Regions from separate parts of the Agathobaculum hominis genome, predicted to be linked through region 2. Evidence: a T-box and tRNA genes for the amino acid it is inferred to sense, from the RefSeq annotation. Region 2 holds a T-box; the other holds one or more tRNA genes.

Region 1 (9,103 bases), on a different contig from region 2:
GGCATCACCGACGACGTAACCTTCCTGTCTCTGGAAGAGAAGCCGGCTCCGAACACCGCAGCAGAAGGCACCACCGAGTGCAAGTTCTGGGGTCTCGGCGGCGACGGTACCGTTGGCGCGAACAAGAACTCCATCAAGATCATCGGCGACCACACCGACAAGTTCGTACAGGCATACTTCCAGTACGACTCCAAGAAGACCGGCGGCGTAACCGTTTCGCATCTGCGTTTTGGCGACAAGCCGATCCGTTCTCCTTACTACATCAACAAGGCTGACTTCGTAGCCTGCCACAACCCGTCCTACATCACCAAGCACTTCCCGATCGTGCGTGACGTTAAGCCGGGCGGCGTATTCCTCATCAACTGCCAGTGGACTCCGGAAGAGCTGAGCCACCACCTCGCAGCTTCTGAGAAGCGCTACATCGCAAAGAACAACGTTCAGCTTTACACCATCAACGCGATCGACCTCGCGATCGAGATCGGCATGGGCAAGCGCACCAACACCATCCTCCAGTCCGCGTTCTTCGCACTGGCTAAGGTAATGCCGTCCGAGCAGGCGATCCAGTTCATGAAGGACGCTGCTACCAAGTCCTACCTGAAGAAGGGCCAGGACATCGTTGATATGAACCACAAGGCGATCGACATCGGCGCTACCGCATACAAGAAGATCGACGTACCGGCTGACTGGGCTGACGCTCAGGACGAGGCTGATACCCGCGAGCTTCAGGGCCGTCCGGAAGTTGTCAAGATGGTCAAGGAAGTCATGGAGCCGATCGGCCGCATGGACGGCGACTCTCTGCCGGTTTCCGCTTTCGCAGGCGAGCATGTTGACGGCTCCTTCGAGCACGGCGCAGCTGCTTACGAGAAGCGCGGCGTAGCAGTTACCGTTCCGCACTGGAACGAGGCTACCTGTGTTCAGTGTAACCAGTGTGCTTATGTCTGCCCGCACGCTACCATCCGTCCGTTCGCTCTGACCGACGAAGAGGCTGCTGGCGCTCCGGAGTCTGCGAAGCTCGTCGACATCAAGGCCGGCAAGGGCAAGGGCAAGTACAAGTACACCATGGCTGTATCTCCGCTCGACTGCATGGGCTGCGGCGTATGTATCGGCGTCTGCCCGACCAAGTCTCTGACCATGGTTCCGCAGGATCAGGAAGCTGCTCAGCAGGATACCTTCGATTACTGCGTAGCAAAGGTTTCCGAGAAGGAAGATATGGCTTCCGTAAATTCCGTCAAGGATTCTCAGTTCAAGAAGCCGCTGCTTGAGTTCTCCGGCTCCTGCGCAGGCTGCGCTGAGACCTCTTACGCCCGCCTGGTTACTCAGGTCTGCGGCGACCGCATGTACATCTCCAACGCTACCGGCTGTTCTTCTATCTGGGGCGGCCCGGCTGCTACCTCCCCGTACACCGTCAATGCTGAGGGCCACGGTCCGGCATGGGCAAACTCCCTGTTCGAGGATAACGCAGAGCACGGCCTCGGCATGTACTACGGCCAGGAAGCGCTCCGTGAGCGCCTGATCTCCAAGCTCGAGGAGATGGCTGGCTCCGAGAAGGCTTCTGACGACTTCAAGAATGCCGTCAACACCTTCATGGATACCAAGGACAACGGCGCTGCTAACGCTGAGCCGACCAAGGCGCTGGTTGCAGAGCTCGAAAAGGGCGCAGCAGCAGGCTGCCCGGACTGCAAGGATGTTCTGGCTCACAAGGAATACCTCGCTAAGAAGTCCGTTTGGATCTTCGGCGGCGACGGCTGGGCATACGACATCGGCTTCGGCGGTCTGGATCACGTTCTGGCTTCCGGCAAGGACGTAAACGTTATGGTATTCGATACCGAGGTTTACTCCAACACCGGCGGACAGGCTTCCAAGGCTACCAACATCGGCGCTGTTGCACAGTTCGCAGCTTCCGGCAAGACCACCAAGAAGAAGAGCCTCGCTGAGATCGCTATGAGCTACGGCTACGTTTACGTTGCACAGGTAGCTATGGGCGCTAACATGGCTCAGACTCTGAAGGCTATCGCTGAGGCTGAGGCTTATCCGGGCCCGTCTCTGGTCATCGGCTACGCTCCGTGTGAGATGCACTCCATCAAGGGCGGCATGACCAACTGCCAGGCTGAGATGAAGAAGGCTGTTGACTGCGGCTACTGGAACCTGTTCCGCTTCAACCCGCAGCTGGCTGACGAGGGCAAGAACCCGTTCATCCTGGAGTCCAAGGAGCCCAAGACCGAGGATTACCGCAAGTTCATGATGGGCGAAGCTCGTTACTCCGCTCTGACCCGTTCCTTCCCGGATCGCGCAGAGGGTCTGTTCGAGCGCTCCGAGATCGAGTCCACCAAGCGTTACGCTCACCTGCAGCGTCTGCAGGCTCTGTACGCACCGGAGGCTTAATCTCCTGCACACAGGCTGAAACAGCATAAATAATCAAGCTCCCGCAGAGTATGTTCTGCGGGAGCTTTTTTATACCTGTCGCGCAACTACAGTTTCGCCGACAAGTGTGTTCTGACGAACGCAGAACACGGGTCGTTTTGCAGTCGTACAGTCGAATTTTGTTAACAGACCGTAAAATTTTAACGCTTCCGCCATAATTGGTTTTTTTTCTATTTTTCCGGCGCGCGATATGTTATACTGAAAGCAAAGAAGGACACACAGCTGATGGATAGAGAAGGGCGGTGCTTTTATGAGACAGGATATGCTGAAACGTGTGGGAATGCTCGCGGCGAGCGCGGCGGTATGCAGCGCTGTCGCCGGCGGCGGACTGATGATGCAGGGGATGCGGTATGTCAGGCCGACGGCCGAGAACTGGTCGCTGCTGCCGTATGCCGAACCGGCGGCGAAGGTCGAGCAGACGGTCGGCAGGAGCAGCAAGGGAGAGGAATTCAGCAGAGATTACGTTTCCCTCACCGGCTATGACGAACAGGGACGGGAAATCTGGAAAAAGAGCCGGTTTTCTACCGACCCGGGACTGCGTTCAGAGCACAAAACCTATGACGGTGATACGGTCGCGTGGCATACCATAACGAACGGCACCAAAGCGGACGTTTATCAGCAATATGACGCACAGGGAAGGCTGGTTCGGGAGCAGACCGGTGATGTGATCGCGGTTTACAGCTATCGCGGCGATGAGACCAAGCCATATCTGACTGAGGCGCATTCCGTGGAGGGCGTACTCCGGTTGCGAGGCACGGCCGAAATCGACCAGAAAACCGGCGAGCGTACCGAAAATATTACAGTCTACGACGCGAACGGGAACGAATCGTACAACACGGTGAACGTGACGGATAAACGCGGCAGCACGGTAAGCGTGGACGGTGATCGCCGGGAGTGGACATACGACGATGCCGCGCATACCGCGACCTGCACGTATTCCTACGGCGCGGTCAATTATTATCAGTTTGACGAGCAGGGGAGAGTGCTCAGCGAGAAATCTCAGGACCCGGACGGCGATCTGCGAGAAATTCAAAAGACGGAATACACAGACGTTACCAGATAGGGAACTTTTTCCGGGAACACCCGTCAAACAGGGCAAAGAGCCTTTTCCTGTGCGACGTTGACAGAACAGCAGCACAGGTGTAAAATAAAGGCAGAAAATGCGGCCGCCAGAACCGGCGGCCGCGCAGATAGTAAAAGGAGGAGCAATTTCATGAAGAAAATGTGGGTTTCCGCGCTGCTCGCGGCGGCAATGATGACCGCAGCAGGTGCGGCGGACGCGCCGAGCGCGTGGGCGCAGTCATCGGTCGATGCGGCGCGCGCGGCCGGCCTCGTGCCCTCGCAGGTGGACAGCGCGTTCGAAACGCCGATCACCCGTGAGGATTTCTGTTCGCTCGCCGCGGCGGTCTACCGTGCGTGGGACAGGGAAAACGTTTTGCAGACTGCCTCGACCGGCAAGGTCAGCTTCACTGATACCGATAACGCAGATGTGCTGCTGTGTGCATCGGCAGGCGTGGTAAACGGCGTCGGAAACGGCAAATTCGCCCCGGACAAGAACATTACCCGGCAGGAGGCGGCGAGCATGCTGCACCGTCTGGGCGCACTGAACAAGAACGTCAAAAATGACGTAAACGACCGCCTGCCGCACGTTTTCGCGGACGGCGAGAAAATCCGGTCGTGGGCGCGCAGCGACATCAACTGGGTCTACCGTCAGGGTATCATGAACGGCACCGGCAGCAATCAGTTCACTCCGAACGGTGCGTATACGCGCGAGCAGTCCATCGCGACCACGCTCCGCCTGTACGACAGCAGGTACGCCCTCGCACCGGCGAAGGAAGCGGCGCATTATGTGCTCGTGCCGAACGAAAGAACCGTGACGATCGAGGACGCGGCAGGAAAACGCCTGCTGACCGATTTCGAGAACACAAACGGCTATTTCCAGAATGCGCATCTGTTCGGCGTGTGGGCAGAGGTTGAATGGACCGATACGGACGCGCACTGCACGGTCGTGAACCTCAAGACCGGCGAACGGCTCGAAAACCGCACGATAACCGGCATCAGCCCGGACGGCACGAAGGCGTGGGCGAAGCAGTTTAACACCGGCAGCGGCGGTACATTCCTCATCATCCGTTCGGACGGCACGCACGGCAAGACCGAGTTCAGTGCGCTGAGCTCGTGGAGCAACGACGGCAAGTCGCTCGTGCGCAGCAGCGACGGCAGCATCACAGCTATCGACAACCAGACGCGCGAGCTGTGGCGCGTCAAGGGCGTTTCGCTCGGCGCTTACTCTGGCAGAGGCGATGTGCTGCTCATCAATTACGACAGCAGTCCGTCTGTCCTCGTGAAGGACGGCAGGGCCGCCACGCTCGGCGCGAAGAATATCACCAGCCTCAACCAGAGCGGCGAGACCTGCATTGTTTCGGACAGCGTCGGCTATTACAAGGTCTGTGATCTGAACGGCAGGGTGCTCAGCAGGACCTACCAGAACGCGCTGTACAGCGAGGGCAGCAATCTGTACGCCGGCTGGGTCAAGGACCGTACTTATGAAATCTTTTACTGCCCGGCGGGCGGCAGCGCGAAGGTGCTGTATACGGTAACGTGGGATGTTTCGACGCCGACGGAGCTGCCGACCGACGGCGCCGGTCTGTATGCGCTTCAGACGGACGACAGGACGGTCGTCTGCATTGACAGCTTCGGGCAGACTGTTGGAACGGCGAAGGCCGCGTTCAAGGTCAGCAATATTGCGTTTGAGGACGGCGTGCTGGTGCTTCAGGGTGAAAATCAGCAGGCGAAGTATTTACCTACCGGTGAAATTACCCCGTAAGGGGAAACGCCGTCTGGCGGCGGAGACGTCGGTGCCCACCGACGAGGGGATTGCCGGTGCCCACCGGCAGGGGCAAAAGGGGGATAAGACACCGAATGGTTTCTTATCCCCCTCTTGACTCCCCCTCATCTTCCTTTGGACGCGACTCCCTTCGGTCGCGCGTCTAAACGGGGGTTACGGGAGCTCGGTTCCGGGCGTCTTTCAGCTTATATGCAGCTGAGCTGCCCTGAATTTCGCTTGCGTGGTTTGCCGCGCATACCAGTGCGCGGCCAGACGGTGCAGGGCGGCCGCGTTCCGCTGCGAAAAGCTCCGCTTCCATCAAGGGTGTACCCTTGGAGCACCAGACGTCCCTGTGGGCCCCTCGCATTTCGCTGCGCGACCGCAGGGAGTCGCAGCTTAAAAGGAAGGTAAGGGGAGTCAAGAGGGGACAGGAAACCATATGGTGTCCTGTCCCCTTTTGCCCCTGTCGGTGGGCACCGACACCCCCGGGCCGCCGAAGGCGGCCAAAAAACGCTCTCGATGGGGCATATCCTCGCCTTCTGCATCGAAGATGCAGGAACCGGCGAAATCGCGAACCGGTGCTGCCGGATAGAAGAAAATATGCTTGCGCATGGCAGAAAATCCTTCGGATAAAACAAAAAGCATCGACTGAAAGTCGATGCTTTGTTTTCTGGAGCGGCTGACGAGGCTCGAACTCGCTACCTCCACCTTGGCAAGGTGGCGCTCTACCAGATGAGCTACAGCCGCATTTTATGGTGCCTCCGGGCGGAATCGCTTTCGCTGCGGCGAAAGCCACGGCGGTTGAAACAATTCACTGAATTGTTTCTAAGAGCCGCCTTTCGATTCCGTAAACGGAAAAGAAAAATTGGTGCCTCCGGGCGGAATCGAACCACCGACACGGGGATTTTCAGTCCCCTGCTCTACCGACTGAGCTACAGAGGCATTTGCTGTCTCGCAAAGTGCCTGTTTAGTATAGTCGAATTTTGTGGAAATGTCAAGCGTTTTTTTGAAAAAAGTTTTTGTGGAATTTTCAAGGCCTTTTCAAAAATGTGCGCGCGCACGCATACAGGCCGCGTGTACGCGCAAAAAACGCGCGGCGCAAGCGGCGCACCGCTTGCACAGGGGCGGCGCCTCATGGTATCATGAAAGAACGAAAGAGAGTATGAAGGGAGGAGCCTTATATGCGTATCGTGACCGGTCTGGCTGCGAGCGGAAAAACATCCATGCTCCTGCGCGAGATCGCGGAAAAGGCAGAGGCGAACCGGGGACGGCAGATTTTACTCGTCCCCGAGCTGAATTCTCATCAGATGGAACGGCGGCTCGCGGCGGCAACGCACAACCACGGCGCGCGCACGGCGGAGGTGCTGACGTTTTCGCGCCTTGCGGACCGCGTGTTCGCGGTAGTCGGCGGCCTTGCACAGCAGATGCTCACGCCGGCAGGTCAGCTTCTGACCCTGCAGGAGGCAGCGCGCCGCGTGCAGGTCGGACTGACCGCGTGGAGCGGTCTTGCCGACAAGCCCGAGCTGCTGAGCGAGACGCTCGCGCTCATCGACGAGTGCAAAAGCTGCATGATCGAGCCGGAAATGCTGTTCCGTGCGTCCGAGGAGAGTGCGCTCGATGAGGACGCGGCGCTCAGCGCCAAGCTGCGCGATCTGGCGCAGATACTGACCCAGTATGACAGCCTGTGCGAGGAAACGCTGCCCGATCCGCGCGACCGGCTGACGCATCTGCGCGACGGTCTGGCGGAAAGCCATGTGCTCGACGGGGCGGAGGTCTATCTGGACGGCTTCCTCAGCTACACGCCGCAGGAGCTCGCCATCATCGAGGTGATGCTCTCGTCCGGCGTGCCGCTCACCGCCGCCGTTACCTGCGATGTCGAGCTGCCCGATGTATTCGTGACCGGCTGCAGGACGCTGCGCACGCTGACGCGCATGGCGGAGCGATGCAGCCGCAGCCCTGAGCTCGTCGACCTCGGCGCGGGAAAAATGCCGCGGCCGGCAGGTCTCGCCGCCGTGGCGAACGAGGCGCTTCTGCCTGTCCGTCAGGCACATGAGGACGCCTCGGGCGTCCGGCTGTATGAAGCGGCCTCGCCGTTCGATGAATGCGAGCACGCGGCGGCGTACATTCGCAGAAAGGTGCGCGACGAGGGGGCGCATTACCGTGATTTCGTCATCGCGGCACGCGACATCGGGCCGTACAGCGCCTCGCTCGCCATGGCGATGGGGCGGTACGATATCCCGATGTTCCTCGCGGACAAGCCTGATCTGCTGTCGCGGCCGCCGATGGCGCTCGTCATCGGCGCGCTCGAGAGCGTGCGCTCGAATTTCGGATGCAGGGAGCTGTTCGGCTGCCTCAAGACCGGTCTGACCGGGCTTGCGTGGGACGAGATCGACCGGCTCGAGAACTACGCGATCACCTGGAAGATACATGGTGCGGCGTGGGAGCGCGACTGGGTCGAGCATCCGGACGGCTACGGCATTCCGGTCGATGAGGCCGCACAGGCGCAGCTGGACGAGCTCAACGAGCTGCGTGCCCGCGCCATCGCGCCGTTTGCCGCGCTGCGTGAGCGGCTGAAGGGCGAGCAGCCCTCGGCCGAATGCGTGCGCGCGCTGTATGATTTCCTGCTCGCGGTGGACGCGCCGCGCCGCATGGAGGAGCGCGCCGCCGAGCACGATGCGGCGGGCCGTTTGCAGCTCGCGGACGAGTACCGGCAGCTGTGGGAGATCCTTGTCTCCGCGATGGAGCAGTTCGCGTGGGTGCGCGGCGATATGCCGCTGACGCTCGACCGCTTCGCGCAGCTGTTCCGCCTCGTGCTCAGCGGCTATTCGGTCGGCAGCATCCCGGTCTCGCTCGACCGCGTCAGCTGCGGCAACATCGAGCGCGTCTGCGGCGGCAATGTAAAATATGTGATCCTGCTCGGCGTGAACGATGGTCTGATCCCGAAGGATACCTCCTCGGCGTCGCTGCTCAGCGATATGGAGCGCGACAGGCTGGACGCGCTCGGCGTGGAGCTCAAGGCCTCGGGCGAGGAGCGCCTGCTCATGGAGCAGGAAACGCTGTACCGTGCGCTCGCGTGCCCGTGCGAGGAGCTGCTGCTCTCGTGGCACGCAAGCGACGCGAGCGGCGGCGAAACGCGGCCGAGCTACTTTGTCGGCACGGTGCGCGGCCTGCTGCCGAACGTGCCGTTCACGACTCATAGGACCGAGACCGTGCGCGACCGTTTGCAGGCGGAGCGGCCGGCGGTCGAGCTTGCGTGCGCGTATCTCTCGGGCGACCGCACACCGGCGGTCTCGGCGGCCTATTCCTTTTATAAGAATGACGAGCGGGTGCTCGCGGCGGCAGGACAGCGCCGCACGCGCGGTCCGCTGAACGCTGCGGATACCATCGAGGGTCTGTACGGCAAAAAGCTCAATCTGACCGCCTCGCGCGTGGATAAATTCTTCTCCTGCCCGAGCGCGTTCTTTTATCAGTATGGCCTCAAGGCGAAGGTGCGCCGCCCGGCGGCGTTTGCCGCGCCCGAGACCGGTACGTTCATCCATTATGTGCTCGAGCACGCGCTGACGGCGCTCGGAAAGCGCGAGGGCGGCGCTGCCGCCGCAGAAAAGGACGCGGTCGCGCGTGCGTGCCGCGAAGCGGTCGACCGGTATATCCGGGAGGAGCTTGGCGGTCTGGCAAACAAGACGCCGCGCTTCCGCTATCTGTTCGGGCGGCTGGTCAAGAGCGTGCAGCAGATCCTGGACAACGTCATCGAGGAGCTGCGCGTGTCGGAGTTCCGTCCGATCGATTACGAGGTGGATTTCTCGCGCGGCGGCGACCTGCCGCCCGTCACCTGCGAGCAGGACGGCGTGACGGTCTCGC
Region 2 (9,103 bases):
TGCCCTTGTAAACGTCGAACAGCTTGACGGACTCGAGCAGCTTGCCTGCCGCCTTCTCGACAGCAGCCTGCATAGAAGCCGCCGGGACTGCATCGTCGACCAGAACCGCAATATCACGGGTGGAAGCCGGGAACTTGGGCAGCGGGTGGTACAGCTTCTCCGGGTCGATGGCGGCCAGAAGTGCGTCCATCCTGAGCTCGGCAGCCAGAATCTCGCCGGACAGGCCGTAGCGGGCTGCAACGGTCGGGTGAATGGTGCCGAATACACCGATCTCCTTGCCATCGATCAGCACCTTGGCGCAGCGGCCCGGGTGATAGGACGGATTGGCCTTTTCAGGTGCGAAGGTTGCGCCCTTGATGTTCAGCTCACGCAGCAGCGCCTCGATCGCGCCCTTGAACTGGAAGAACGACAGGCGGCCGTAGCTGCCGAGAGTTAGGATCTTCTCCTCGTGCGGCAGAACGTCCGGGTCAGCCTTGCCGTCCTTGACGGTCGGGGTGTAGATGGTGCCCAGCTCGTACAGCGAAGCGGTCGGGTTGCGGTGTGCGTGGTTGTGCGCCAGATTATCCAGCATGGACGGCAGCACGGTGGTACGCATCACGCTGAAATCCTCACCAAGCGGGTTGAGGATGGTGGTAGAGATACGGCGCGGGTCGTTCTCGTCCCAGCCGATCATGTCGTAGAACTTCGGGGAGATGAACGAGTGGCTCATGGACTCGTCAAAGCCTGCCTCGCGGCAAACCAGAGCGGCAGTGCGCTCCGCCTGCTGAGACGGCGTGAACTCGCCCTGTACCATCTCACCGGCGTACAGCGTGGTCGGGATCTTGTCGTAGCCGTACATGCGGGCCACTTCCTCGGCCACGTCGCACATGCGGTTGATGTCGGTGCGGAAGAACGGCACAACGACCTCGTTGTTCTCGATCTTGAAGTCCAGCTTCTCGAGCAGCTTTACCTGCTCCTCAGCGGACAGTTCCAGACCGAGCAGGGCGTTCATCTTGTCCGGCTCGAACGGCAGACGCTTGTGGTTCGGGTCGGAGTTGTCAACGTCGATGATGCCGTCGATGACCTCGCCTGCGCCGAGCATTTCGACCAGCTCACACGCGCGGTTGACCGCATCGAGGGTCATGCGCGGGTCAAGGCCCTTTTCAAAGCGGCCGGAAGCCTCGGTACGCATACCGAGCGCCTTTGCGGTGATGCGGACGGTCGCGCCATGGAAGTTCGCGGATTCGAAAACGACAGTCTTGGTGTCGTCCATAATCTCGGAGTTTGCGCCGCCCATAACGCCTGCAACAGCGACCGGCTTGTCGTTGTCGCAGATGGCGAGCATCTTGTCGCTCAGGTCATGATCTACGCCGTCAAGGGTCTGGATGGACTCACCGTTGCGGGCGCGGCGGACAACGATGCGGCCGTCGGACAGGCACTTGTAGTCGAAAGCGTGCATCGGCTGACCGTACTCGAGCATAACGTAGTTGGTAATATCAACGATGTTATTGATTGGACGGACGCCGCAGGCGTGCAGACGCTCGCGCATCCACGCCGGGGACGGCTCGATCTTGATATTCTTGACAATGCGGGCGGTGTAGCGCGGGCACAGATCGGTGTCCTTGACCTCGACGGACATATACTTGTTGATGTCGTCGCCCACGCCCTTGACCTCCGGGGTCTTGACGCTGAACGGACGGTCGAAGGTAGCCGCAGTCTCGCGGGCAAGGCCGATCACGCTCAGGCAGTCCGGGCGGTTGGACGTGATCTCGAAATCGGAGACCCAGTCATCCAGACCGAGTACCTTTTTGATGTCCTCGCCAACCGGGGTGCCGGCGGGCAGGAACAGGATGCCGTTCTCGCACGCATACGGCACGCAGCCGTGGGACAGGCCGAGTTCCTGGAACGAGCACATCATGCCGTTGGACGGCACGCCACGCAGCTTGCCCTTGGTGATCTTTACGCCGCCGGGCAGGGTGGACTTATGCTTTGCTACCGGGCAGATCTCGCCAACGGACTCGGGAGTAACGTTGGGCGCGCCGGTAACGATCTGAACGGGCTCGCCGTCGCCGAGGTCGAGCTGGCAGATCTTGAGATGGTCGGAGTCCGGATGGTCGACAACGGACAGAATCTTGCCGGTCACAACGTTTTCGATCTCTGCGCCGAGGTAGTAGACCTCCTCGACCTTGGAGCCGGACATGGTCAGCTTGGCATCATACTCCTTCGGGGTGATGCCGGTCATATCGGTATAATCCGAAAGCCAGGATAATGGCAGTTTCATTGGATATATTTCCTCCTTGATGGTATCGCGCCATCAGGCGCGCATGAAATAGAAAACAGCGTTGCTGTCTTCGTATATAGGGGACTTCTGAAGTCCCCTATAAGCGCGTCAGCGCTTAGAACTGGTGCAGGAATCGAACGTCGTTCTCATAGAACAGGCGGATATCGTCGATCTTAAAACGGCCCATGACCATACGCTCAAGACCGATGCCAAAGGCATAGCCGGAGTATTCGTCCGGATCGATGCCGCTCATCTCGAGCACCTTAGGGTGAACCATGCCGCAGCCGAGGATCTCGATCCAGCCCTCGCCCTTGCAGAGCGGGCAGCCTGCGCCGTGGCAGCGATAGCACTGAATATCCATCTCTGCGCTCGGCTCGGTGAACGGGAAGTGGTGCGGACGGAAACGGACGACCGTGTCCTCGCCGTACAGCTTCTTTGCGAACAGCTCAAGGATGCCCTTGAGGTCGCTCATACGGATGCCCTTGTCAACGACCAGACCCTCGATCTGATGGAACAGGGGAGAGTGGGTAGCGTCAACAGCGTCCGAGCGGTAAACGCGGCCCGGCGCAATGATGCGGATCGGCGGCTTGCGCTTTTCCATCGTGCGGACCTGCATCGGGGATGTCTGGGTACGCAGAACGACATTGTCCGAGATATAGAAGGTGTCCTGCGTGTCGCGCGCCGGATGATCCTTCGGGATGTTCAGCGCCTCGAAGTTGTAGTGGTCGAGCTCGACCTCCGGGCCTTCCGCGATAGAGAAGCCAAGACCGAGGAAAATCTCCTTGAACTCGTCGAGGACGATGTTCAGCGGATGCTTCTTGCCGATCACGACCTCGTCGCCCGGAAGGGTAACATCAATAGTCTCGGCAGCGAGCTTTTTTTCGAGCGCCGCCTGCTCGAGCAGCTTTTTCTGCTTGTCGATGATGGTCTCGATCTCAGCGCGAACGTCGTTGATGAGCTGGCCGACAACCGGGCGCTCCTCCGCAGCAACGTCCTTCATACCCTTGAGCAGAGCGGTCAGCTCGCCCTTCTTACCGAGGAACTTGACACGCGCTTCATCGAGGGCGCGTGCATCCGCTGCCGCAGCAAGCTGCTCCTTCGCGGACTGCAAAATGCCTTGCAGCTTTTCTTTCATATCAATTCTCCTTTGGAACGTGATGTTCATGCCGGGACGGAAGCGCAAAAAAGCCTTCCGTCCCTCTGCTTTTGCAGATATAGGGACGAAAGGCATAACTCTTCCGTGGTACCACCCTGATTTCCGAATGCTCGGACACTCATTAAACGCCGGTAACGGGGCGTCAGCCCGTCTGTGCCTACTGCCGAAAGCCGCGGTTCAGCACAGATGCTCGCAGGGGAACTTCACATCCTGTCTCATGGCGTGGCTTACAGCCTGCGGCCGCGCTCTCTGGACCGAGAAATGGGAATGCTACTTTTCCTGTTCATCGCATTGGAATATTCATAACAGAATTATTAAACCACATTTCCGCGCAGAATGCAAGAGCGGTTTGCAGGAATTTAAGCGTTTTTTCCGTTTTTCATCGAGAAAGTGACCAGTTCCTCGCCCTCATGCTGAACATCTGTCTTTGCGACCGTCACGGTTTCCGGGATCGCGTCCGCAGAAACATCCTCAAGGACCGCAAGACCGACGCCGTGTTTTTCGCTGACCGACAGACAGTTTTTCGCCGGCTGATCGTCGATATAGATATCACGCGCCGGTTCGGCACCGCCGAACCAGAGCATCAGCGTTTCCGCCTCGGGATAATACGCTGCACGGTACAGCGTCACACCGCCATTCCTCTGTTTTTCCGAGATGAGCTCGCGCACCTCGAAGGTCTCGGACGGGTCTTTCTGCACAGACATCGCGCCGGTTCGGTATTCGGAATGAATATAATTATACTGCTGCACCTTGCTGATGATGCAGTACGAAAGCATGCACGCCAGAACGATGACGCACGCCCAGAGTGCGGTTTTCTTTGTTTTTGGCATAACTTCTCCTCCTCAGACCCAGGGGAATACCCAGCGAATGCTGAAAAACGTCGCGGCCATGCTCAGGCCGTTTGCGCACAGCGCATAGCAGACCGGATGTGGCGACGGACGTTCGCTCCTGAGCGTTTTGCGGTAAATGACGGCCTCCGCAATCCAGATGGCAAGCTCGAGCGGCACAAAAACAAAATACCGGTAAAGCGTCATGCCCTGTGCCATGCTCCACCCGGTGACAGCGGTCAGCACGAGCTGCGTTGCGATGTTCACGCAGAGGAACACTCTGCGGTTGCGCTCGTCCCAGAAGCCGAACGGAATGAGCAGCAGCCCTTCGATCAGCAGCGTCGGCAGCAGAGAGGAGAGAAACTGCTTTGCGTAATCGCGCCACGAATTATTAGTCAGGACCGTGTTCGCGGCGTAGTCGTAGGTAAATTCCTGCCACAGCCGGCAGCGCTGCTGCACGAACGAGAGCCGGGCGCCGTCCTTTGTCGCGAGGACGATGCGGAACTCGTCCGGGACGCCATGATAGTCATACCGGAAGGTGTCATCCGTGCTCTGTATCTCGCCGTACATCGGCAGGAGCGTACCGTCCAGCATGGCCAGATGCCACGTTCCTTCGCCGCCCGCATCGCGTGCCGCAGTCCGAAGATTCGTTATGATCTCGGCATCCATCTGTGCTTCGGAAAGATCGTTCCAGTCCTGATTATCAAACAGCTCATCCGGCGCTTCACCCGGCACGAGCAGATCAAGATAATAGATCCCGCTCGGCGGATTTTCCACATGGATGGTCATGCTCGGCTTTGGCCCCATGTCAGCGCGCGCTGGAACCGGCAGCAGAACGGCAAGCAGCGCGAGCACGCAGAAAACAGATGTCCGCTTTCGTTTCATAACTATTCCCTCCTTACCTTTATATGCTAATCGTAACATACAGAGGAAACAAAAACAAGTTACAAATACAATACGGTATGATTTTTCGTCCGTCCTGCTTGACAAAAGCTGTGTTTGCGGCTATAATAGCAAGGTAATACTGAGAAAATGCCATGAAAAAGAGGAGTATTTCTTCTTCGTCTGTCCAGAGAAGGTGCGGTCGGTGCAAGCACCTCTGCGAGAGGAAAGAAGGTCGCTTTGGAGCAGGGCAGCTGATTTGTGTTAAGCTGTTCCGTCTTGTCCACGTTACGGACCAACGAGCGCGCGGCTTTTTGCCGCGAATTCAGGTGGTACCACGGAGCACGCTTCGTCCTGTTTTGGACGGCGTGCTGTTTTTATTTTTGTAAAAAAATTGAAGGAGATAGATCTATGAGCGAACTGCCTAAGACCTACGACCCGAAAGCGGTCGAGGACAAGCTGTACAGCTTCTGGAACGACTCCGGCTTCTTCCATGCCGAAGTCAACCCGAAAAAGAAACCCTATACCATCGTTATCCCGCCTCCGAACGTAACCGGCCAGCTGCACATGGGCCACGCATTCGATGAAACGCTTCAGGACATCCTGATCCGCACCAAGCGTATGCAGGGCTACGAGGCCCTGTGGATGCCGGGCACCGACCACGCCGGCATCGCAACCCAGATCAAGGTCGAGGAGAACCTCCGCAAGGAGGAGGGCAAGACCCGTTATGACCTCGGCCGCGAGGAATTTCTGAAGCGTGTCTGGGACTGGAAGCACAAGTTCGGCAACCGTATCATCAGCCAGCTGAAAAAGCTCGGCTCGTCCTGTGACTGGGAGCGCGAGCGCTTCACGATGGACGAGGGCTGCTCCAAGGCGGTCCGCGAAGTTTTCGTAAACCTGTACAACAAGGGCCTGATCTACAAGGGCCACCGCATCATCAACTGGTGTCCGCACTGCGCGACCGCGCTTTCCGACGCCGAGGTTGAATACGAGACCCAGCCGGGCAAGCTGTGGCATATCCGCTATCCGCTCGCAGACGGCTCGGGCGATCTGGTCGTTGCGACCACCCGTCCGGAGACCTTCATGGGCGATACCGGCGTCGCGGTCAACCCGAACGACAAGCGCTACAAGCATCTCATCGGCAAGACCTGCATCCTGCCGATCATGAACCGCGAGATCCCGATCTTCGGCGACGAGTACGTCGATATGGAGTTCGGCACCGGCTGTGTCAAGGTCACGCCGTGCCACGACCCGAACGATTTCGAGATGGGTCAGCGCCACAACCTCGAGCAGATCCTCGTGTTCAACGAGGACGCAACCGTCAACGCAAACGGCGGCAAGTACGAGGGCATGGACCGCTACGAGTGCCGCAAGGCGGTTGTAAAGGACCTCGAGGAAGGCGGATACCTCGTCAAGATCGAGGACCATGAACACAACGTCGGAACCTGCTACCGCTGCGGCACCACCGTTGAGCCGATGACCTCGGCACAGTGGTTCGTCAAGATGGCGCCGCTCGCAAAGCCTGCGATGGACGTTGTCAACGAGGGCAAGACCAAGTTTGTGCCCGACCGCTTCTCCAAGACCTATCTGCGCTGGATGGAGAACGTACACGACTGGTGTATTTCGCGTCAGCTGTGGTGGGGTCACCGTATCCCGGCGTTCTACTGTGAGGACTGCGGTGAGATGACCGTTTCCAAGACCGATGTGCACACCTGCCCGAAGTGCGGCGGTACGCATATCCGTCAGGAGGAGGATGTTCTCGATACCTGGTTCTCGTCCGCACTGTGGCCGTTCTCCACGCTCGGCTGGCCGGACAAGACCCCGGAGCTTGATTATTTCTATCCGACCTCGACTCTTGTCACCGGCTATGACATCATCTTCTTCTGGGTTGCACGCATGATCTTCTCCGGTGTGGAGCACATGGGTGAGACCCCGTTCAAGACGGTCTATATCCACGGTCTGGTGCGCGACGCGCAGGGCCGCAAGATGTCCAAGTCGCTCGGCAACGGCATCGACCCGCTGGAGGTCATTGACCAGTACGGCGCGGATGCGCTGCGCTTCACCCTCGCGACCGGCAACAGCCCCGGAAACGATATGCGTTTCTCGGACGAGCGCGTACAGGCGTCCCGCAACTTCTGCAACAAGATTTGGAACGCATCGCGCTTCATCCAGATGAACCTCACCATCGACAAGGACAAGGCAGTTCAGCTGCCGGCAGACCTTGCGCTCGAGGACAAGTGGATCGTCTCCAAGTTCAACACGCTGGTTGCCGACGTTACCCGCAACATCGACCAGTACGAGCTCGGTCTTGCCGCCTCCAAGCTGAACGACTTCATCTGGGAGAACTTCTGCGACTGGTATATCGAGATCGCAAAGACCCGTCTCCAGACCGGCGACGAGAATGTTCAGAAGGTGCTGTGCTACGTCCTGTCGGGCGCAATGCAGCTGCTGCATCCGTTCATGCCGTTCATCACCGAAACCATCTGGCAGGCACTGCCGCACGAAGGCCCGTCCGTCATGGTATCCAGCTGGCCGGAGTACGACGAGAAGCTGAACTTCTCCGTCGAAGAAGCGCAGATGGAGAGCCTGATGGACGCTGTCCGCGCCATCCGCAACCGCCGCGCTGAAATGAACGTACCGCCCTCCAAGAAGGCCAAGGTACTCATTCTGACCGAGAAGAAGGACACCTTCTCCGCGGGCGCAGGCTTCTTCCCGAAGCTCGCATACGCATCCGAGATCGAGCTGATCGACGCGGTTCCGGCGGACGCTGCCAAGATGGCATCCGTAGTCACCGGCGACGCACAGATCTATATGCCGATGGGCGACCTCATCGACTTCGAGGCCGAGCGGGCCCGTCTCGGCAAGGAGAAGAGCAAGGTCGAGGCCGACATCGACTTCGTTATGAAGAAGCTGAACAACCCGAAGTTTGTCGATAAGGCACCCGAGAAGGTTGTTGCAGCCGAGCGCGAAAAGGCGGACAAGCTGCGCGAGCATCTCGCAAAGCTCGAGGAGTCTATCGCAGCTCTGGGCTGAAAATCAAGCTGAGATAAAAAGCGGAAGCTCCGGCTTCCGCTTTTTGCGTTGTCATGCTTTCAATTTCGCCCAGACTATGCTATAATACAGCCATTACTAAACGAAAAAGGAAAGGTTTCATCATGGACACCGAATTCCCTAAAACAGCTGTTGAATATATCCACTCACTCGGCCGTTTTTCCGGCAGGCCCGGTCTGCACCGTATCCGTGCGCTGTGCAAGGCGCTCGGCGATCCGCAGGACAGGCTGCGCTTTGTTCACCTCGCCGGTACGAACGGCAAGGGCTCGACCGCTACCATGATCGCCTCCGCGCTTCAGGCAGCCGGTCTGCGCACAGGCCTGTACACCTCGCCGTATCTCGTGCAGTTCTACGAACGTATCCGTATCGACGGCTCGATGATCTCGAGCGACGATCTCGCGCACCTTTCTGAGCGTGTCGCGGTTGCCTGCGAAAGCCTGACGCTGCCCGAGGGAGAGACGATCGGTGAGTTTGAGTTCACGACCGCAGTCGCCTTCCTGTACTTCGTCGAGCAGGGCTGTGATATTGTCGTACTGGAAACCGGTCTCGGCGGCCGCTGCGACGCAACCAACGTCATCCGCAGTCCGGAGGTGTGCGTGATCACACCGATCTCGCTCGATCATATGGCAGTCCTTGGCGACACGGTCGCTGAGATCGCGGGAGAGAAAGCCGGAATCATCAAGTCCGGCGCTGATGTCGTCTGCGCAAACGGTCAGGAGGAGGACGCTCTCGCCGTACTGCGTCATGTCACTGCGTCTCAGGGTGCGGTCTGGCACGAGAGCGCGGATACGCTGCGTGTGCTTCGCTGTGATCTGAACGGTTCTGCCTTTATATGCGACGGACAGGGCTACACCATCGCCATGCCCGGTCGGCATCAGCTTCAGAACGCCTCTACGGCGCTCCGCACTCTGGATGCGCTGCGTCTGC

The links. A T-box is a leader RNA that pairs with one kind of tRNA and senses whether it is charged. The one in region 2 lies ahead of pheS (phenylalanine--tRNA ligase subunit alpha), so its partner is inferred to be a tRNA-Phe.
Region 1: it encodes a tRNA-Phe, which carries the amino acid that the T-box ahead of pheS (phenylalanine--tRNA ligase subunit alpha) is inferred to sense. The anticodon was not compared.

Annotation. Positions count from the first base shown of each region.
Region 1 is NZ_JACOPK010000006.1:44,388-53,490, forward strand. It holds gene nifJ (pyruvate:ferredoxin (flavodoxin) oxidoreductase) at 1-2,382, shown strand, start outside; gene H8S02_RS07595 (hypothetical protein) at 2,684-3,484, shown strand; gene H8S02_RS07600 (S-layer homology domain-containing protein) at 3,635-5,245, shown strand; gene H8S02_RS07605 (hypothetical protein) at 5,663-5,890, opposite strand; tRNA gene H8S02_RS07610 (tRNA-Gly) at 5,917-5,992, opposite strand; tRNA gene H8S02_RS07615 (tRNA-Phe) at 6,112-6,187, opposite strand; gene H8S02_RS07620 (PD-(D/E)XK nuclease family protein) at 6,427-9,103, shown strand, end outside.
Region 2 is NZ_JACOPK010000004.1:234,056-243,158, reverse strand. It holds gene pheT (phenylalanine--tRNA ligase subunit beta) at 1-2,260, opposite strand, end outside; gene pheS (phenylalanine--tRNA ligase subunit alpha) at 2,376-3,395, opposite strand; T-box leader at 3,474-3,712, opposite strand; gene H8S02_RS06165 (hypothetical protein) at 3,776-4,246, opposite strand; gene H8S02_RS06160 (hypothetical protein) at 4,259-5,128, opposite strand; T-box leader at 5,272-5,485, shown strand; gene H8S02_RS06155 (valine--tRNA ligase) at 5,537-8,158, shown strand; gene H8S02_RS06150 (bifunctional folylpolyglutamate synthase/dihydrofolate synthase) at 8,281-9,103, shown strand, end outside.